DNA from 3 places in the Streptomyces asoensis genome. Region 3 is predicted to be linked to each of the others. Evidence: riboswitches for the same ligand, from Rfam matches in the RefSeq annotation. Region 3 holds a riboswitch; each other region holds the start of a gene.
What was found. A riboswitch is a leader RNA that binds a small molecule or an ion and turns the genes downstream of it on or off. The one in region 3 is predicted to bind cobalamin.
Positions count from the first base shown of each region.

Region 1: it holds a riboswitch for cobalamin, as region 3 does, so the genes downstream of both, G9272_RS11470 (cobalamin biosynthesis protein) here and G9272_RS35395 (ABC transporter substrate-binding protein) in region 3, are expected to answer to the same signal.
Region 2: it holds a riboswitch for cobalamin, as region 3 does, so the genes downstream of both, G9272_RS14300 (prenyltransferase/squalene oxidase repeat-containing protein) here and G9272_RS35395 (ABC transporter substrate-binding protein) in region 3, are expected to answer to the same signal.

Region 1 covers NZ_CP049838.1:2,564,530-2,571,435, forward strand. The annotation lists gene G9272_RS11455 (lysozyme) at 1-455, shown strand, start outside; gene G9272_RS11460 (inorganic phosphate transporter) at 609-1,862, shown strand; gene G9272_RS11465 (hypothetical protein) at 1,897-2,118, shown strand; cobalamin riboswitch at 2,250-2,389, shown strand; gene G9272_RS11470 (cobalamin biosynthesis protein) at 2,491-3,489, shown strand; gene G9272_RS11475 (cobyric acid synthase) at 3,486-5,018, shown strand; gene cobN (cobaltochelatase subunit CobN) at 5,015-6,906, shown strand, end outside.
Region 2 covers NZ_CP049838.1:3,182,546-3,189,451, forward strand. The annotation lists gene G9272_RS14285 (hypothetical protein) at 1-645, shown strand, start outside; gene G9272_RS14290 (MBL fold metallo-hydrolase) at 1,356-2,405, shown strand; gene G9272_RS14295 (phosphotransferase) at 2,493-3,203, opposite strand; adenosylcobalamin-variant (AdoCbl-variant) riboswitch at 3,306-3,377, shown strand; gene G9272_RS14300 (prenyltransferase/squalene oxidase repeat-containing protein) at 3,511-4,746, shown strand; gene G9272_RS14305 (SCO2322 family protein) at 4,743-5,438, shown strand; gene G9272_RS14310 (energy-coupling factor transporter transmembrane component T) at 5,431-6,546, shown strand; gene G9272_RS14315 (ABC transporter ATP-binding protein) at 6,543-6,906, shown strand, end outside.
Region 3 covers NZ_CP049838.1:7,918,742-7,925,647, reverse strand. The annotation lists gene aceB (malate synthase A) at 96-1,730, shown strand; gene G9272_RS35405 (SelT/SelW/SelH family protein) at 1,753-2,040, opposite strand; gene G9272_RS35400 (HipA family kinase) at 2,037-2,951, opposite strand; cobalamin riboswitch at 3,087-3,239, shown strand; gene G9272_RS35395 (ABC transporter substrate-binding protein) at 3,327-4,400, shown strand; gene G9272_RS35390 (FecCD family ABC transporter permease) at 4,397-5,449, shown strand; gene G9272_RS35385 (ABC transporter ATP-binding protein) at 5,446-6,264, shown strand; gene G9272_RS35380 (cobalt-precorrin-6A reductase) at 6,272-6,906, opposite strand, start outside.

The sequences.
Region 1 (6,906 bases), 5.4 Mb from region 3:
TCGCCCTGCCGGACAGGGGTTCGGGCAAGGAGCAGGCCGCGCATTTCGTACACAATGGCGGCGACTGGAGCACCGACGGCCGCACCCTGCCGCCGGCCCTCGACGTCGAGTACAACCCCTACGACCGGGGGCGCCGGTGCTACGGCCTGACGAAGGCCCGGATGGTCGCGTGGATCAGGGCCTTCAGCGACGAGGTGCACCGGCTCACCGGCCGTCGCCCGGTGATCTACACGACGACCCACTGGTGGAATCTCTGCACGGGCGGCAGCGACGCCTTCGCCGCGGATCACGCCCTGTGGATCGCCCGTCACCGGGCGTCCGACGCCGGGACACTGCCCGCCGGATGGCCGACGTGGACCTTCTGGCAGTACGCAGACAGCGGCAGTTTGCCGGGTGACCAGAATCTCTTCAACGGCTCCGGGACGCAGCTGCGCAGGCTCGCCAAAGACCGGTGACCGTACGGCGCTTGACCCCGGTCCCGGCGCCGCGACGGAAGACCGCTCCGACCCCTTCGCACAGACACCCGGATGCCCTCCCCAGTTCATCTTCCGTTCACCCAGATTGCTTACGGTCAACGCGCCAATGACTTCGAACGATTGCCTGGGTAAATGGAAAACTTCTCGCTGATCCTCGCGATTGTGGTAGTAACCGCACTCGCGTTCGATTTCACGAACGGTTTCCACGACACCGCCAACGCGATGGCCACCACCATCTCGACCGGTGCACTCAAGCCCAAGGTTGCGGTGGCCATGTCCGCCGCGCTGAACCTTGTGGGAGCTTTCCTCTCGGTGGAGGTCGCCAACACGATCTCCAAGGGTCTCGTCGACGAGACCGGCATCCGTCCCGAGGTCATCTTCGCCGCCCTGGTCGGCGCGATCCTCTGGAACCTGCTGACCTGGCTGGTGGGCCTGCCCTCCAGTTCCTCGCACGCCCTGATGGGCGGTCTGATCGGCGCCACCATCGCCTCGGCCGGCATGGGCGCGGTGCACGGTGACGCCCTGGTCACCAAGGTGCTGATCCCGGCGATCGCGGCACCGATCGTCGCGGGCGTCGCGGCGATGCTCGCGACCCGCCTGTCCTACACCCTCGGCAAGAAGGCCGACGGCAAGGCGGCGGCCAAGGGCTACCGCGCGGGCCAGATCGCCTCGGCCGGCCTGGTCTCCCTCGCCCACGGCACCAACGACGCGCAGAAGACGATGGGCATCATCACCCTGGCCCTGGTGGCCGGCGGTGCCGTGGCCCCCGACTCCGACCCGCCCACCTGGGTCATCCTCTCCGCCGGCCTGGCCATCGCGCTCGGCACCTACCTCGGCGGCTGGCGCATCATCCGCACCATGGGCAAGGGTCTGACCGACCTCCAGCCGCAGCAGGGCTTCGCCGCCCAGACCAGCGCGGCCACGGTCATCCTGGCCTCCTCGCACCTCGGCTTCTCCCTCTCCACCACCCACTCGGTCTCCGGTGCGGTGATGGGCGCGGGACTGGGCCGCAAGGGCGGTGTGGTCCGCTGGTCGACGGCGACCCGGATGTTCGTCGCCTGGGGCCTGACGCTCCCGGCCGCCGCCCTGGTGGGCGCGCTCGCCGAGTCCGTCACCGGCCTGGGCGACTGGGGCACGGCCCTCGTCGCGGTCTTCCTGATCGCCTCCAGCGCGGCCATCTGGAAGATCTCCCGGCGCGAGGTCGTCGACGCCTCGAACGTCAACGAGCCCGAGGAGCCGGCGGGCGTCGTCACGGCGGCGATCGCCGCCGTCACCCCGCCGCCCGCGGGCACCCTGGCCGAGGACCTCACGGACCTGACGGCCACGATCCCCGCCCCGGCCGCGGAGCCGGCGACCCCCGCCGCTCCCCCGGCCGCGACCGTCTGAGCCCGCGCACCCGGTACGAAGGAAGAGAAGCAGCATGAAGATCGACTGGGCAGCCCTGGGTTCCGTCTTCGGCGTCAGCCTCGTGGTCACCGTAGGCCTCGTCGCCCTGTTCACCCTCGGCGTCATGGGCCTGTCGCGGCAGGAACGCGCGTCGGCGCAGGGCGACTCGGCCACCCTCGCGGTGACCGGCGCGTACGCGTGCTTCGCGGCCTGTGCGGCGGCGGTGGCGTACGGGATCTCACTGATCGTCGCCTGACGCACCATCCGAACACCCCAGGGGTGCGGGACGGAACACCGTCCCGCACCCCTTGTCGTTCGCGGCCCCGTCGCCCGGCCCTGTGTGGGGTTCTGCACACTCCAGCCTCGCAGGTCAACAGCAAGTTGACGGCTCTTGCGGGCCGTGGTGGACTGCCCGAGCCATGTACGGCGGCAGAAGAGGAAGCCGGTGCGAATCCGGCGCGGTCCCGCCACTGTCACCGGGGTAGAAACCCCCGGGAGCCAGGAACTCTCGCCGCCGGTCTCGTCGAACCAGGGCGTGGACACCCTGAGTGAGGACATATCGCCATGCTCGCTCGGCCGTTGAGGTACAACACCAGGTCGCTTCCCGACCCCACGGCCGGCTGAGCCGATGCGTGCCGATCGCCTCTACGCGTACGGCGCCGCCACCGGCCTTCTGGGCGACCTGCTGCTCGGCGATCCGCGCCGAGGGCATCCCGTCGCCGCGTTCGGGCGGGCCGCCGGTGCCGTCGAACGGCTGCTGTGGCGGGACCACCGGGGACGCGGTGCCCTGCACGCCGTCGTGTGCGCCGGCGGGGCCGTGGCCCTGGGGGCCGTCGCCGAGCAGGCCGTACGCCGTTCCCCCGCCGCTACCGTCGCTCTCGTCTCCGCCGCCACCTGGGCCGTCGTCGGGGGCAGTTCCCTGGTCCGTGAGGCCCGGGCCGTCGGGCGGGCGCTCGACGCGGGGGACGTCGAGGCCGCCCGGGAGCGGCTGCCGCATCTGTGCGGGCGGGATCCGCAGGCGCTGGACGCCGACGGGATCGCCCGGGCGGTCGTGGAGTCCGTCGCCGAGAACACCTCCGACGCCGTCGTGGGGGCGCTGGTGTGGGGCGCCGTGGGCGGGGTGCCGGGCCTGGTCGGGTTCCGGGCCGTCAACACCCTGGACGCCATGGTCGGTCACCGGTCGCCGAGGTATCTGCGCTACGGCTGGGCCGCCGCCCGGCTCGACGACGTCGCCGGATGGCCGGGAGCCCGGCTGACCGCCGTGCTCGCCGCCGTCGCGGGGGACGATCCGCGGGGCGCCGTACGGGCCTGGCGGGCCGACGCCCACCGGCATCCGAGCCCCAACGCCGGGCCGGTGGAGGCGTCCTTCGCGGGCGCCCTCGGGGTGCGGCTGGGCGGGACCCTGTCGTACGGCGGGCGGGTCGAGCAACGGCCCGTGCTGAACGGCGCGGCCGGGCGGCCCGTCGTCGCGCGGGACATCGAACGTGCCGCGCGGCTCTCCCGCCGCGTCGGTCTGCTCGCGCTCGGCGTCACGGTCGCCGCGCGCCTCGTCGCCACGAGCGTCGTCGCGAGGAGTCAGAGGAACCAGGGAAACCAGGGGAACCAGCTGAAGGGGCGTACGACATGAGCGGGGGTCTCCTCGTCGCCGGCACCACCTCCGACGCCGGTAAGAGCGTCGTCACGGCCGGGATCTGCCGGTGGCTGGTGCGGCAGGGGGTGAAGGTCGCGCCCTTCAAGGCGCAGAACATGTCCCTCAACTCGTTCGTGACGACGGAGGGCGCCGAGATCGGGCGGGCCCAGGCCATGCAGGCCCAGGCCTGCCGGGTGGAGCCGACCGCGCTGATGAACCCCGTGCTGCTCAAGCCGGGCGGTGAGCAGAGCAGTCAGGTCGTGCTCCTCGGCAAGCCGGTGGGCGAGATGAGCGCCCGTGGGTATCACGGGGGGCGGCAGCAGAAACTCCTCGGAACCGTTCTCGACTGCCTCGCCGAGTTGCGGGGCACGTATGACGCGGTGATCTGTGAGGGGGCGGGCAGTCCGGCCGAGATCAATCTGCGGCGGACCGACATCGTGAACATGGGGATCGCGCGGGGCGCGCGGCTGCCCGTGCTCGTGGTCGGCGACATCGACCGCGGGGGCGTCTTCGCCTCCTTCTTCGGCACCGTCGCCCTGCTCTCGCCCGAGGACCAGGAGCTGGTCGCCGGGTTCCTGGTCAACAAGTTCCGGGGAGACGTCTCCCTGCTGGAGCCGGGCCTGGACATGCTGCACGGGCTCACCGGGCGGCGGACGTACGGCGTGCTGCCGTTCCGGCACGGGCTCGGGATCGACGAGGAGGACGGGCTGCGGGTCTCGCTGCGCGGGACCGTGCGGGAGTCGAACACCGCCCCGCCCGTCGGCGAGGACGTGCTGCGGGTCGCCGTCTGCGCCGTCCCGCTCATGTCCAACTTCACGGACGTGGACGCGCTGGCCGCCGAACCCGGCGTCGTCGTGCGGTTCGTGGACCGGCCGGAGGAACTGGCCGACGCCGACCTGGTGGTGATTCCGGGGACCCGGGGGACCGTGCGCGCCCTGGAGTGGCTCCGCGAGCGGGGATTGGCCGAGGCCATCCTCCGCAGGGCCGCCGAGCAGCGGCCCGTCCTCGGCATCTGCGGTGGCTTCCAGCTCCTCGGCGAGCACATCGAGGACGAGGTCGAGAGCCGGCTCGGACAGGTGGAGGGCCTCGGAGTCCTCCCGGTCCGGGTGCGGTTCGCCCGCGAGAAGACCCTCACCCGGCCGGTGGGCGAAGCCCTCGGCGAGCGGGTCGAGGGGTACGAGATCCATCACGGGGTCGCCGATGTCCAGGGGGGCGAGGCGTTCATCTCCGATGACGACGGACACAGCCTGGACGGCTGCCGGGTCGGACAGACCTGGGGCACGCACTGGCACGGCTCACTGGAGTCCGACGGATTCCGGCGGGCCTTCCTGCGCGAGGTGGCGGCCGCCGCGGGCCGTCGTTTCGTGCCCGCCGCCGACACCTCGTTCGCCGGGCTGCGCGAGGAGCAGCTCGACCGGCTCGGCGACCTGATCGAACAGCACGCGGACACCGACGCGCTCTGGCGGCTCATCGAGTCGGGCGCGCCGCAAGGACTGCCTTTCATTCCACCGGGAGCGCCCGCATGAGCACAGTGTTGTTGTTGTCGACCGCCGACACCGATCTGCTGGCGGCCCGGGCCGCTTCCGGCGCCGCGTACCGGATCGGCAACCCCACCCGGGTGGACGTCGCCGGGGAACTCCCCGCGCTCCTCGACGGCGCCGACATCGCGGTCGTCCGGCTGCTCGGCGGCAAGCGTGCCTGGGAGGACGGGCTCGCCGCGCTCAAGGCGTCCGGCGTGCCCACCGTGCTGCTGGGCGGCGAGACCGTGCCCGACGCGGAGCTGATGGCCGAGTCGTCCGTGCCCGCCGGTGTGGTGGCGGAGGCGCTGCGGTATCTCGTCGAGGGCGGGCCGGCCAACCTGACCGAGCTGGCCCGGTTCCTCTCCGACACCGTGCTGCTGACCGGTGAGGGTTTCGTCGAGCCGCAGAAGATGCCCGAGTACGGCGTCCATGGCGAGCGTGCCTTCGTCGAGGGGCGGCCGACCATCGGGGTGCTCTTCTACCGGGCGCACGAACTGAGCGGCAACACCGCCTTCGTGGACACGCTGTGCGACGCCGTCGAGGCACGCGGTGCCAACGCCCTCCCCGTGTACTGCGGTTCGCTGCGCGGGGCGGACCCGGGGCTGTACGAGATCCTCGGGCGGACCGACACCCTCGTCGCCACCGTCCTCGCCGCCGGCGGCGCGCACGCCTCGCAGGCCTCGGCGGGCGGGGACGAGGAGGCCTGGGACATCGGCGCGCTCGCCGAGCTCGACGTCCCCGTGCTGCAAGGGCTGTGCCTCACCTCGTCGAAGGCCGCCTGGGACGAGTCCGACGCCGCCCTGTCCCCCATGGACGCGGCGATGCAGGTCGCCATCCCGGAGTTCGACGGGCGGATCATCACGGTCCCCTTCTCCTTCAAGGAGCAGGGCCCGGACGACGTGCCGGTGTACATCGCCGATCCCGAGCGGGCCGGACGCGTCGCCGGAATCGCCGTACGGCACGCCCGGTTGCGGTACAAGCCGAACAGCGAGAAGAAGCTCGCGCTCGTCTTCACCGCCTACCCGACCAAGCACTCGCGGGTCGGCAACGCGGTCGGCCTCGACACCCCCGCGTCGGCCATCCGGGTCCTGGACGCGCTGCGGGACGCCGGATACGGGGTCCAGGGGCATCCGGACAACGGCGACGAGCTGATCCACCGGCTCATCAACGCCGGTGGCCACGACGTCGAATGGCTCACCGAGGAGCAGCTGGCCGCCGCGCCCGCCCGGGTCCCGCTGGCCGACTACCGGGCGTGGTTCGACAAGCTCGACCCCGGGCTGCGCGACGGCATGCTTCAGGCGTGGGGCGAGCCGCCGGGTTCGCTGTACGTCGACGGGGACGACGTCGTGCTGGCCTCCCTCCAGTTCGGGAACGTCGTCGTGATGATCCAGCCGCCGCGCGGCTTCGGCGAGAACCCGATCGCGATCTACCACGACCCCGACATGCCGCCGTCGCACCACTACATGGCGGCCTACCGGTGGCTGGAGAACAGTTTCGGCGCCGACGCCGTCGTGCACATGGGCAAGCACGGCACGATGGAGTGGCTGCCGGGCAAGGGGCTCGGGCTGAGCGGGGGCTGTGCCCCGGACGCCGTCCTCGGGGATCTGCCGCTCGTCTACCCGTTCATCGTCAACGACCCCGGCGAGGGCACCCAGGCCAAGCGGCGCGGGCACGCCACCGTCGTCGACCATCTCGTGCCGCCGATGGCACGCGCCGACACCTACGGCGACCTGGCCAAGCTGGAGCAGCTCCTCGACGAGTACGCGCTCGTCTCCGACCTGGATCCGACGAAGGCGCCGGCTGTGCGCGCGCAGATCTGGACGCTGGTCAAGGCGGCCGAGCTGCACCACGACCTGCACGTCGACGACCAGCCGGACGACGACGCGTTCGACGA
Region 2 (6,906 bases), 4.7 Mb from region 3:
GGCGTGGCTGGCGCAAACGACAGCGGCGGGAACGGCGTGTTCGGCAGGGGCCGCAGCGGAGTTGTCGGACACGGAAAGGAGGGGAATGGCGTAATCGGAGTAAGCGAGAACGAAGACGGAGTTCTGGGAATCGGGCAGATCTCTGCCAAGGCGGGCGTGGCTGGCGTCAACGACAAAGGCGGCAACGGCGTGCTCGGCAGGGGGCACAACGGCATTCTCGGAGACGGGAGAGGCGGAGGTGGCAGTGGCGTCGTAGGGGTAAGTGAGACAGGAGACGGCGTTCTGGGGATCGGGAAGATTTCCGCCAAGGCGGGCGTGGCTGGCGTCAACGATAACGGCGGCAACGGCATATTGGGCAGGGGTCGCAACGGCATAGTGGCTCAGACCAACGCCCCCGGGGGAAAGGCGGGCGTCTTCGAGGGAGACGTCGAGGTCTCCGGCAAGCTCAGGGTTGCCGGAACTGATATCAAGCAGGCGATATCTGATCTCCAGCAGCAGACGTCGTCAACATCTGGCCTTCACCAGCTCGTCAACAATCTTCAGCAGCAGCTCTCTTCTCTCCAGCAGAAGCAAGCCAGCGATGTAGAGGGTATTGCTGTTAGCTTGGCGACTCTCGCGGCCCGTATCACTGCTCTCGGAGGCTGACAAGGTTACGTGCCGCAGTCGGGCCAGATCAGACGGTGAGTCAGGGTCGACGACAAGCGCCCCAGTCGAGACCAGCAACGGCCTGGGCTCCCATTGCCCGAGTGACCTGCCTGCGCTCTCAGCCCGTTACGTCCGCTCTTAAAAGGTTGACGTCTCCCCAACGCAAGGAGCGCCCTTCCTGGGCCATCCTTGAGCCGTGGAAGGGCGCTCAACGATGACCAACGTCGACAGCTACCGACAGCTCAGCAGCAGGTCAGGATGCTGATCGTTTAGACGGCCGCAGGTCACGGCCATCGACGATCAGTTGTGGCTGTGCTGAGCGATTGGCCCGCGGCAAGACTTGCAGACTCGTTTGGCGAGGCCCCGGGGCCTCGCCAAGACAGAGGGACAGCGTGGCTGAGGCCGGTGGGGGTGCGGCGAGGCATACGCGCGCCTGGTCGGTTGGCCGGCCCGGCGTCGTGGCGGGCTTTCGTCGGCTGAGGTTCACGCGGGTGTTCTCGATGGAGCCACCAGCGGGCGGGCGAGCGATTCGCGACGATCAACGCTGGGCCGTCTCTGGGCCGTCCGGCAGTGACCAACGTCGACAGCCAGCGACAGCTAGCGCCCACATCAGCGCAGGTCAGCCCAACGCCGCACGTCAGCAGTCGACTTGGGCACCTATTGAAACCAGTTCTAGTTATAGTGGACAATGGCCGTGTGACGGAGGGCAGATGAAGAGCAGTCAGGGCGAACCCACCACGTACGACCACGGCGGCGGTGTCCGCTCGCTCCGGGTGCCCATCCCGGACAACCCGCTGGGCCACACCCTGGTGTACGTCGTCGACACCGACCGTGGGCCGGTCCTGATCGACACGGGCTGGGACGACCCGGCGTCCTGGGAGGCGCTGACCGCCGGGCTGACCTCGTGCGGCACGTCCGTCGCGGAGCTGTACGGAGTCGTGATCACCCACCACCACCCCGACCACCACGGCCTGTCCGGCCAGGTGCGGGAGGCCTCCGGGGCGTGGGTGGCGATGCACGCGGCGGACACCTCGATCGTGCGGCGGACCCGCGAGACGAGGCCCGAGCGCTGGTACACGTACATGGCGGCCAAGCTCACCGCCGCCGGCGCGCCGGAGGAGCACATCGCCCCGCTCCGTACGCCCCCCGCCCGTCGTCGCCCCTTCCCCGGTCTGGCGCCCGCCCTCCCCGACCGCGAGATCGTCCCCGGCGAGCTCCTCGACCTGCCCGGCCGCCGTCTGCGCGCGATCTGGACGCCGGGCCACACCCCCGGCCATGTCTGCCTGCACCTGGAGGAGGACCACCCCTCTCGACTCCCGGGCCACGGACGCCTGTTCTCCGGCGACCACCTGCTGCCGGAGATCACCCCGCACATCGGCCTGTACGAGGATCCCGACGACGCCACCGTCACCGACCCCCTCGGCGACTACCTCGACTCCCTCGAACGCGTCGGCCGGCTCGCCCCAGCGGAGATTCTCCCTGCCCACCAGTACGCCTTCACCGACGCGCCTTTCCGGGTACGGGAGTTGCTCACCCACCACGAGGACCGTCTCACCGGTCTGCTCGCCCTCCTCGCCACCCCGCTCACCCCGTGGCAGCTCGCGGAACGCATGGAGTGGAACCGCCCCTGGCCGCAAATCCCCTACGGTTCACGGAACATCGCGGTCTCGGAGGCCGAGGCCCATCTACGGCGGCTGGTGAAGCAGGGACGCGCGGAGGCGGTGACCGGGAGCGATCCGGTGACCTACGTGGCGGTGTAGATCGCTCGCGGCGGGCGAGGGCCCCTTGATACCAACGCGGACATCGCCTTCGTGACCGCGGACATGACGGTCTGGCGGGCGGCCTAGTCAGCGGCCCGCCGTCGACCTGATCAACTCGGCTGCCGGTACGAGGAGTTCCGTCTCCTCGCGGCTCATCGTCGGGTTGGCCGCCCGCCTCCGCAGGGCCTCCGCCAGGCCCTCCTCGGTGAGGTCGGAGGGGTCGGCGAGCAGCGCGGTCAGCATCGCCCGCGCCGGATCGGCGATGGGCTGGGGAGAGACGGCCACCTGGGCGAGGATCACCGCGGACATGCCCCAGTCGAGCCCGGGGTGGCCCTCCTCCGCGTTGGCCCAGTCGATGACCCGGGGGCCGTCGGGAGTGAGGATCACGTTGTCCGGGTGGAGGTCCAGGTGCAGGATGCCGGCGTCGGCCGAGATCCGTCCCGGCAGGGCGTGCAGCTCGCGCAGCAGCCGGGCGAGGACGGCCCCCGCCTCCTCGGCGTCCAGCGTGCCCGCCCCGAACGCCTGGAGCATCGTCGGCCCGTCCAGCCGCTCCATCACCAGGTCGGAGCGGGAGCCGGAGGGCCGTACGGCGGGCGCCGGGTAGCCGTGCTCGCGCACGTGCGTCATCACCGCCGCGAGGGCGGCCGAGTCCTCCCAGCCCTCCCGGTCGCGGCGCAGCACCCACGCGTCGTCGATCTCGTACACGTCGGCCGTTCGGCCCGAGCCGAGCAGCCGGCCCGGCGGCCCGCCCGGCACCGCGGCCGGGAGCCCGCCCGGCGCTCTCCCCGTATCGGTCATGGTCAGAACATATCGGGGGCTCCCGCCCCGTCAGGGGCGCTTTCACAACCGCCCCTCAGGCGCCCGGCTACCTGCCGGTAGAGTGGCCGCGTCGTCATCACGCCCGTACAGGGGGAAGCCGGTGCAATTCCGGCGCTGACCCGCAACCGTCACAGCCGGATCGCCCGGTACGGGACCGTGACCGGCTCACGTGCGTCGGCAGGCCCGCCGGCGCACGGCACCGTCGAGGTATACGGAGCCGAGCCGCCGGGATGTCCCGTGCTGCCCGCTGCGTGACCTCCCCGACCGGGAGAGGCACCCGCCGATCATGAACATCCGCCGCAGCGCCGCTGCTCTGGCAGCCGCCACCGTCGTGCTGGGTGCCGCCGTCCCCGCCGTCGCCGCCACCCCGTCCCCCACCCCGTCGGTGGCGATACCCGACGGGCTGTACGGCACCACCGACCCGACGTACGACGGTGTCTGGCGCCAGTCGCTGGCCCTGCTCGCGCAGCGGACCACGGGTGTCACCCCCGCCGACCGGGCCGTGGCCTGGCTGACCGGGCAACAGTGCGCGACCGGCGCCTTCGCCGCGTTCCGCGCGGACACCGCCAAGGCGTGCGACGCCAAGCTGATGGTGGACACCAACAGCACGGCGGCGGCCGTCCAGGCGCTGGCCGCGCTGGGTGGCCACCAGGCCGAGACCGGGAAGGCCGTCACCTGGCTGAAGTCGGTCCAGAACGCCGACGGCGGCTGGGGCTACACCCCCGGCGGCGCGAGCGACGCGAACTCGACCTCCGTCGTGGCGGGCGCGCTGGCGGCGGCCGGGCAGCAGCCCGCGCAGGTGAAGAAGGCCGGCAAGTCGCCGTACGACGCTCTCGTGAAGCTCTCCGTCCCGTGCGACAAGGACGGCGGCGGCGCGTTCGCGTACCAGCCGGACAAGAAGGGCGGCCTCGCGGCCAACGCGGACGCGACGGCGGCGGGCGTGCTCGGCGCCCTCGGCAAGGGGTTCGTGACGACGGCCGGCAAGACGTCGGCGGCCCCCACCTGCGACTCCGCCGCCGCGGCCACCCCGAGCGGACTCGCCCGCAACGGCGCGGCCTACCTCGCCGGAGCGGTCGCCGACAACGGTTACCTGAAGTCCGCCCTCCCCGGCGCCGAGGACCAGCCCGACTACGGCAACACCGCCGACGCCGTCGTCGCCCTCGCCGCGCAGGGTGCGACCGAGCAGGCGGCGAAGCCCCTCGCCTGGCTCGAGCAGAACTCCGCGGCCTGGGCGAAGCAGAGCGGCCCCGCCGCCTACGCCCAGCTGGTCTTCGCGGCACACGCCACGGGCGCCGACCCCCGCCACTTCGGCGGCGCCGACCTCGTCGCGCAGCTCAACGCGACGGGCCCGACCCCGCAGGCCACGACGAAGGCCACCGATCAGGCCGCCGACGCCGACGCCGACAAGAAGGACGACTCGGATTCCGGTTACGGCGTCTGGTGGATCGTCGGCGTCTTCCTCGTAGCCGGTGTCGGCATCGGCTTCCTGATCAGCGGCCGTGGCAGGAAGCAGCAGCCGTGACGCGCCGGTGCGCCGCCCTCGTCCTGGCCGCGCTGCTGCTGTCGCTGACCGGCGCGGTGCAGTCGGCCCAGGCGGCCGGCTACCGCTACTGGTCCTTCTGGGACCGCTCCGGCGACGGCTGGACGTACGCCACCCAGGGCCCGTCCACCGCCCGCCCCGCCGACGGCGACGTCCAGGGCTTCCGGTTCGCGGTGAGCGCGGACTCCCAGGACGCCTCGCAGCCGCGCGGCGCGGCCTCCTTCACGGCGATCTGCGCGAAGACGCCCGCCCGGGACGACACGAAGCGGGTGGCCCTGGTCATCGACTTCGGCACGGCGGCGGACGCGCCGAGCGGCGAGACCCCGCCGTCACCGCGCACGGCCTGCGCCCGGGTCTCGCCCGACGCGACGACGGCCGAGGCCCTCGCCTCGGTCGCCAGACCCCTGCGCTACGACACGAACGCCCTGCTGTGCGCGATCGCGGGATATCCGCGGACGGGCTGCGGCGAGCAGGTGTCCGGGCAGGCGCCGGGGACGGACGAGCCGACGTCCGCCGCGCAGCCGGAACCGGCGAAGGAAGCGGCGAAGGAAGCGGCGAAGAAGGACGACGGCGGGCCGTCCCTGGGCCTGTACGCGGGCGCGGCGGCGGTGGCGGTACTGGGCGCGGCGGCGGTCCGGCAGGCCCGGCGGCGAGGGTCCCGCAGGAATGGCTGACGGCCGCCCCCGCACACAACGCACCCCACTCCACCCCGCCGCCTGGTGGCTGTGGGCCCTCGGTCTCGGCACCGCCGCGACCCGCACCACCAACCCGCTCCTCCTCGGTCTCCTCCTCACCGTCTCCGCGTACGTCGTCACCACGTGCCGCCCGGACACCCCCTGGTCCCGTTCCTACTCCGCGTTCCTCAAGCTCGCGCTCGCCGTCCTCGTCATCCGTCTTGTCTTCGTCGTCGCGCTGGGCTCCCCGATCCCGGGCACGCATGTGCTCGTCACGCTTCCCGAAGTCCCGCTCCCCCACTGGGCGCAGGGCATCCGGCTCGGCGGCGCGGTCACGGCCGAGGGCCTGCTCTTCGCGTTCTACGACGGCCTGAAACTGGCGACCCTTCTCGTCTGCGTGGGTGCCGCCAACGCCCTGGCCAGCCCCTCCCGCCTCCTCAAGACGCTCCCCGGCGCCCTGTACGAGACGGGGGTGGCGGTGGTCGTGGCCCTCACCTTCGCCCCGAACCTCATCGCGGACGTCCACCGCCTGCGCGCCGCCCGCCGTCTCCGGGGCCGCCCCGACACAGGCCTGCGCGGCCTGCTCCAGGTGGGCCTGCCGGTCCTGGAGGGCGCCCTGGAACGCTCCGTCGCCCTCGCCGCCGCGATGGACGCCCGCGGCTACGGCCGTACCGCCGACGTCCCCGCCCCCGTCCGCCGAACGACCGCCGCCCTCACGCTCGGCGGTCTGCTCGGCGTCTGCGCGGGAACGTACGGCCTGCTCACCGCGGCGGGCGGCGCCTACGGCCTCCCGGTGCTGTTCGCCGGGGTCGTCGCGGCCCTCGCCGGGCTGCGACTGGGCGGCCGCCGCTCCCCGCGCACCCGCTACCGCCCGGACCGCTGGACCCCGCGGGCCTGGCTGACCGCCGCCTCCGGTGTCGCGGTCGCGGCCCTCCTCACCGTCGCCGCGTCCGCCGACCCGGCTGCCCTGCACCCCGGTGTCGTCCCGCTGACTGCCCCCGCCCTCCCGCTCTGGCCGGCGGCGGCCGTACTCCTCGGCCTGCTGCCCGCGTTCCTCGCCCCCGAAAACCCTCCGAAAGATCCAGCAGATACCGAGGAGCCGTCGTGATCCGCTTCGAGAGCGTCTCCGTGACGTACGACGGCGCCACCGAACCCACCGTCCAGGACGTCGACTTCACCGTCCCCGAGGGTGAACTCGTGCTCCTGGCGGGCCCGTCGGGGGTGGGCAAGTCGACGCTCCTCGGCACGGTGTCCGGCCTGGTCCCGCACTTCACCGGCGGCACCCTGCGCGGCCGCGTCACGGTCGCCGGCCGCGACACCCGCACCCACAAGCCGCGCGAACTCGCCGACGTCGTGGGGACGGTGGGGCAGGATCCCCTCTCGCACTTCGTGACGGACACGGTCGAGGAGGAACTCGCCTACGGCATGGAGTCGTTGGGCCTGCCGCCGGAGGTGATGCGCCGCCGCG
Region 3 (6,906 bases):
TCCACTGTTCAGAAGGACCCGGCCCGTCCGGGGCCCCGCCCGCCGTACCCGGTTCGACTGGCACCCGGTGCCACCGCTGAAGGAAGTGACCGCTCATGTCCGCACCAGCGCCGTCCCCGCTGGCCATCGTCGACGCCGAGCCCCTGCCCCGGCAGGAGGAGGTCCTCACCGAGGCGGCGCTCGCCTTCGTGGCCGAACTGCACCGGCGGTTCACACCGCGCCGGGACGAGCTCCTCGCCCGGCGCGCGGAGCGCCGCGCCGAGATCGCCCGCACCTCCACCCTCGACTTCCTCCCGGAGACCGCGGCGATCCGCGCGGACGACTCCTGGAGGGTGGCCCCCTGCCCCGCGGCCCTGGACGACCGCCGGGTCGAGATCACCGGCCCGACCGACCGCAAGATGACCGTCAACGCCCTCAACTCGGGCGCCCGGGTCTGGCTCGCGGACTTCGAGGACGCCTCGGCGCCCACCTGGGAGAACGTCGTCCTCGGTCAGCTCAACCTGGCCGACGCCTACACCCGGAACATCGACTTCACCGACCCGAGGTCGGGCAAGTCGTACGCCCTGAAGGACGCGGGCGAGCTCGCCACCGTCGTCATGCGCCCGCGCGGCTGGCATCTGAACGAGCGTCACCTCGTCGACGCGGACGGCCGTCAGGTCCCCGGCGCCCTGGTCGACTTCGGCCTCTACTTCTTCCACAACGCCCAGCGCCTGCTCGACCTCGGCAAGGGCCCGTACTTCTACCTCCCGAAGACGGAGTCGCACCTGGAGGCCCGCCTCTGGAACGAGGTGTTCGTCTTCGCGCAGGACCACGTCGGCATCCCGCAGGGCACCGTCCGTGCCACCGTGCTCATCGAGACGATCACGGCCGCGTACGAGATGGACGAGATCCTGTACGAACTCCGCGACCACGCCTCCGGGTTGAACGCGGGCCGCTGGGACTACCTGTTCTCCATCGTCAAGAACTTCCGTGACGGCGGCGCCAAGTTCGTCCTCCCGGACCGCAACGCGGTCACGATGACCGCCCCGTTCATGCGGGCGTACACCGAACTCCTCGTCCGCACCTGCCACAAGCGCGGCGCGCACGCGATCGGCGGTATGGCGGCCTTCATCCCGTCCCGCCGCGACGAGGAGGTCAACAAGGTCGCCTTCGAGAAGGTCAAGGCGGACAAGGACCGCGAGGCGAACGACGGTTTCGACGGGTCGTGGGTGGCCCACCCGGACCTGGTGCCGATCGCCATGGCCTCCTTCGACGCCGTGCTCGGCGACCGGCCGAACCAGAAGGACCGGCTGCGCGAGGACGTCGACGTCAAGGCGGCCGACCTGATCGCCGTCGACTCGCTGGAGGCCCGGCCGACCTACCCGGGCCTGGTCAACGCCGTGCAGGTCGGCATCCGTTACATCGAGGCCTGGCTGCGCGGCCTGGGCGCGGTCGCCATCTTCAACCTGATGGAGGACGCGGCCACCGCCGAGATCTCCCGCTCGCAGATCTGGCAGTGGATCAACGCGGGGGTGGAGTTCGAGCACGACGGGACCACGGTGAAGGCCACGCCCGAGCTGGCCCGCGAGGTCGCCGCCGGGGAACTGGCCGCGATCCGCGCGGAGATCGGCGAGGAGGCCTTCGCGGCCGGCCACTGGCAGCAGGCGCACGACCTGCTGCTGACGGTCTCCCTCGACGACGACTACGCGGACTTCCTCACCCTGCCGGCGTACGCGCAGCTGAGGGGCTGAGCACCGGCACCGGCCGGAAGGCTCACCTCTCCGAGTGGCCCAGGGACTTTCCCGGGGCCACTCGGTCACGTACGAGCTTCTTCACCGCGGTCGGTTCCGGGAAGCCCTGTTCGCGGCGGTCCCAGATCACCTCGTCGTCCACCCGGACGACGAAGACCCCGCCCTTGCCGGGCTTCAGGGCCAGCTCCGTCAGCTCCGCCTCGAAGGTCGTGAGCAGCTCCTGCGCCAGCCAGGCCGCGCGCGGCAGCCAGCGGCACTGGGTGCAGTACTCGATCTCGACCCGCCCGCTCGCGTCACTCAGTTCGCTCATCCGAGGTGCACCGACCAATCCTGTTCCGCGGCCGGCTTGCCGTGCAGGTCGGGAACCCGCTTCAGCCAGTCGGGCCGTCCTTGCCGCGTCCTCGCCGCGCGCCGGGCCTCGTCGGCGGCGAGCTCCTCCGGGGCGGGGAAGTCGGTGGGAAGCCAGGCCGCGGAGGCCCGCACGCGCGCGTGGAGGTAGCGCACGTACGCCTCCCGGACCGCGTCCGGGGTCGCGAACCCCGCTTCGCCGGTCAGCCAGGCGTCCGGTACCTCCGCCACGATCCGGCGCAGCAGCTCCTCGGTCACCCTGGGCGCCAGCTCGGCGTCGGCCGCCCGGGTGTCCGGGGCGCAGCGGCCGAGGGCGTGGTGACGGAAGTCGTAGCGCTTCTCGGGGTCGGCGCCGTCCCAGCGGTGGTGGAAGACGAGGGCGGCGCCGTGGTCGATGAGCCACAGCCGGGGCGGGACGGTGCCGAACGTCGGCCAGACCATCAGGTTGGAGCTGTGGACCGTCCGGTCGACGTTCACGGTCAGGGCGTCCAGCCAGACGATCCTCCCGGCGTCCAGCGGCTCCACCGGGAAGGCCTCGGCGACCTCCGGCGTGAAGTCCTCCGCACCCGGCAGGAAGTCCATCCCGAGGTTGATCCCCGCGCTCGCGGCGTGCAGGTCCCGTACCTCCTGGTGCGGTTCGTGCTCCGCGATCGCCGGGTCGAAGTGGACCAGGACCAGCTCGGGAAAGCGCAGCCCGAGGGCGCGTGCCAGCTCGCCGACGATCACCTCGGCGACGAGCGCCTTGCGGCCCTGCGCGGAGCCCGTGAACTTCACGACGTAGGTGCCCAGGTCGTCGGCCTCGACGACGGCGGGCACGGAGCCGCCCGCCCGCAGCGGAGCGAGGTAGCGGGTCGCTGTGACCTCGGTCAGCATGACTCTCTCCCTCTGGCCTGAATGAGCATAGTAACCAGGCACGGCAGCCGACGAGAGTGCCCGAGTCACCGTGCGAAAAGGCCCCCGGGCGGCCTCGGCGGCGTGTGGTAGCTTGCCAAGGCCAGTCGAACCCATGTGCGCACGCGAGTGTGTACGGGTCAGGGAATCCGGTGCGAATCCGGAGCTGACGCGCAGCGGTGAGGGCGACGGGCGGGGCAACGGCCACTGGACGGCGTACGCGGTCCGGGAAGGCGCCTCGTCCGGGTGACCCCGAGTCCGAAGACCTGCTGGCGACCCCCGCCGCCGGGAGACGGCCGGGGGGAGCACCGTACGACCGGGCTTCGCGCATGAGCCCTCGACGCCGAAGGAAACCCTGTGCCGTTCGCACGCCCCGTCCGCCCTGCCCGCCCTGCCGTGCTGCTCCTGGCCGGTGTCCTGCTGCTGGCCGGCTGCGGTTCCCCGGGCTCGTCGGGCTCCTCCGGTTCGACGGGCTCCTCCGGTTCGACGGGGAAGGGCGGGGCCGCCGGCCATCCGGTCCGGCTCGACAACTGCGGGCAGGAAGTCGAGGTCGACAGCCCTCCGCGGCGGGCCGTCTCCCTCAACCAGGGCACGACCGAGATCATGCTCTCCCTCGGGCTGGCCGACCGCATGGTGGGCACCGCGACCTGGACCGACCCGGTGGCCGAGGGCCTGGAGAAGGCGAACGCGAAGGTGAAGCGCCTCGCCGACAACGCCCCCTCCTTCGAGACGGTCCTGGACACCGAACCCGACTTCGTCGCCGCCTCCTTCGCCTCCACCCTCGGCAAGGGCGGGGTCGCCCCGCGCGAGCAGTTCGACAAGCTCGGCGTGCCCACCTACCTCTCCCCCTCCGACTGCGTCGGCAAGGACAACAGCGGCGACGGCGACGGCGTCCGCACCGAGCCGCTGACCATGGACGCGGTCTACGGCGAAGTCCGCGACCTGGCGCAGGTCTTCGGCGTCCAGGAGCGCGGCGAGCGGCTCGTGGCCGGGCTGAAGAGCCGGGTGACCGGGGCCACCGCCGGCCTCGACGCCCGGGGCGTCACCCTCATGTACTGGTTCGCCAACTCCCAGTCCCCGTACCTCGCGGGCTGCTGCGGCGCTCCGGGCATCGTCACCGACGCGCTCGGCGCGAAGAACGCCTTCGACGACACCAAGGAGGAGTGGCCCCAGGTCAACTGGGAGACCGTCGCCGACCGCGACCCCGACCTCCTCGTCATCGGCGATCTGACCCGTAAGGAGCAGACGGCCGAGACCGCCGCCAAGAAGATCGAGTTCCTGGAGTCGAACCCGGTCACCAAGAACATGACCGCGGTGAAGAAGAAGCGGTACGTGCTGCTGTCCGGACAGGCCATGAACCCGACCGTCAGGACCGTCGAGGGCATCGAGAAGGTCGCGGCGGCGCTGCGCAGTCACGGCCTCGCGGGATGACCGGCGCGCCGTCGGCGTCCCTGGCCGCGGCAGTGGGCGGCCTGCGCCGCGCGCTGCTGTGGTCGTCCGGTCTCGCGCTGCTGTGCGCCTCGGTCGCCGTGGCCATCACCATCGGCCCCGCGGACATCGCCGTCGGTGACGTGTGGTCCGCGGTCGCGGCCCATCTCGGCTGGGGACAGGCGGAGTTGACACCCCTGCGGGACGGCATCGTGTGGAACCTGCGGCTGCCGCGCACCCTGCTCGCCGCGGTGTGCGGCGCCGGTCTCGCGGTGTGCGGGGCCGTGATGCAGTCCCTGCTGCGCAACCCGCTCGCCGACCCCTTCGTCCTCGGGGTCTCCTCCGGCGCCTCGACCGGCGCGGTGCTGGTCGTCGTCCTCGGCGCGGGCGGCGGCCTCCTGTCGGTCTCCGGTGGCGCGTTCCTCGGCGCGCTGGTCTCCTTCGCGCTGGTGCTGCTGCTCAGCCACACCCTCGGCGGCACCACGGACCGGGTGGTCCTCGCCGGAGTCGCCGCCATGCAGCTGTTCTCCGCGCTCACCTCCTTCGTCGTGATGACGGCCGCCGACGCGGAGACCACCCGCGGAATCCTGTTCTGGCTGCTCGGTTCGCTCAGCGGCGCCGACTGGACGGACGTGACCGCCGGCGCGGCCGCGCTGGTCGTGGCGCTGGTGGTCTGCCTGGGCCACGCCAGAACCCTGGACGCGTTCGCCTTCGGGCAGGACGCGGCCCTCTCCCTCGGTGTCTCCGTCGCCCGCACCCGTCTGGTGCTGCTGTGCACCACCGCGCTGCTCACCGCCGCCCTGGTGAGTTCGGCCGGGGCGATCGGCTTCGTCGGTCTGGTGCTCCCGCACGCCGCACGCGTCCTCACCGGCCCCGGCCACACCCGGTTGCTGCCCGCCACCGCCCTGACCGGCGCGGTGTTCCTGGTCTGGGTCGACACCCTCGCCCGCACCGTGCTCGACCCGCAGGAGGTGCCGGTGGGCGTGGTGACCTCCCTCATCGGTGTCCCGGCGTTCGTCGCCGTCCTGTACCGCGCGAAGGGCACCCGATGACCGGCTCCGACACGACCGGCTCACAGACGACCGGCTCCGAGGGGCTGCGCGCCGACCGGGTCACCCGCGCCGCCGGCGGCACCCTGATCCTCGACGGGGTCAGCCTGACGCCCCGCCCCGGCGCCGTCACCGGCCTGCTCGGCCCGAACGGCTCGGGCAAGTCCACCCTGCTGCGTCTGCTCGCCGGCGTGCTCGCCCCGGACTCCGGCGTCGTCACCCTCGACGAGCGCCCGCTGCCCCGGGTGAGCCGCCGCGCCGTCGCCCGGCGCATCGCCGTCGTCGAGCAACAGGCCGACACCCAGCTCGCGTTGAGCGTCCACGACGTCGTACGCCTCGGCCGCATCCCGCACCGCCGCGCCTGGGCTCCCGCCACCGCCGCCGACGAGGAAGCCGTCCGCGCCGCGCTGGCCCGCACCGGGCTCGCCGACAAGGCCCACCGGCCCTGGCACTCGCTCTCCGGTGGCGAACGCCAGCGCGTCCAGATCGCCCGCGCCCTCTCCCAGGAACCCCGCGAACTCCTCCTGGACGAACCCACCAACCACCTCGACATCCGGCATCAGCTCGGGCTGCTGGCCCTGATCACCGAACTCCGGGTCACCAGCGTCGTCGCGCTGCACGACCTCAACCTGGCGGCGATGTACTGCGACCGGCTCGTCGTCCTCAAGGAGGGGCGCGTGGTGGCCTGCGGCAGCCCGCACGACGTCCTCACCGAGGCCCTCATCGCCGATGTCTACGGCGTCCGGGCCACCGTCACCGCCGACGGCCCCGACGACCGCCCGCACATCCGCTTCCTGGGCGCCGTACCGACCCTCTGACGCGGCCTCAGCGCCCCTGCTCGCCTCCCCGTTCGACGCCCCGCTCGACATCCCTGAGCCATTCCAGGGCCTGCTCCGGCCCTGCCGCGACCCGGACGCCCGCGGGGAGCGGCGGTCTGCGCACCACGACCACGGGCAGCCCCGCCCCACGGGCGGCGGTCAGTTTCGGGGCGGTGGCCGCTCCCCCGCTGTCCTTGGTCACGACGACGTCGATCCGGTGGCGGCGCAGCAGTTCGCGCTCCCCGTCGAGCGTGAAGGGCCCGCGGTCGAGCAGCACCTCCATGTGGGACGGGGCCGGCGCCTCGGGGGCGTCGACGGACCGTACGAGGAACCACAGGTCGTCCAGGGCGGCGAAGGCGGCCAGCCCCGTGCGCCCGGTGGTGAGGAACACCCGCCGGCCGAGCGAGGGCAGCAGCTCGGCGGCCTCCGCCAGGGAACCGGCCTCGTGCCAGACGTCGCCCGCCACCGGGACCCAGCCCGGACGGCGCAACGCGAGCAGCGGAACACGGGCGTCGGCCGCGGCCTTCGCCGCGTTGAGGCTGATGCCCCCGGCGAAGGGGTGGGTGGCGTCGACGAGCGCGTCGACCCCGTGCCCGCCCAGCCACGCGGCGAGCCCCTCGGCTCCGCCGAAGCCGCCCACGC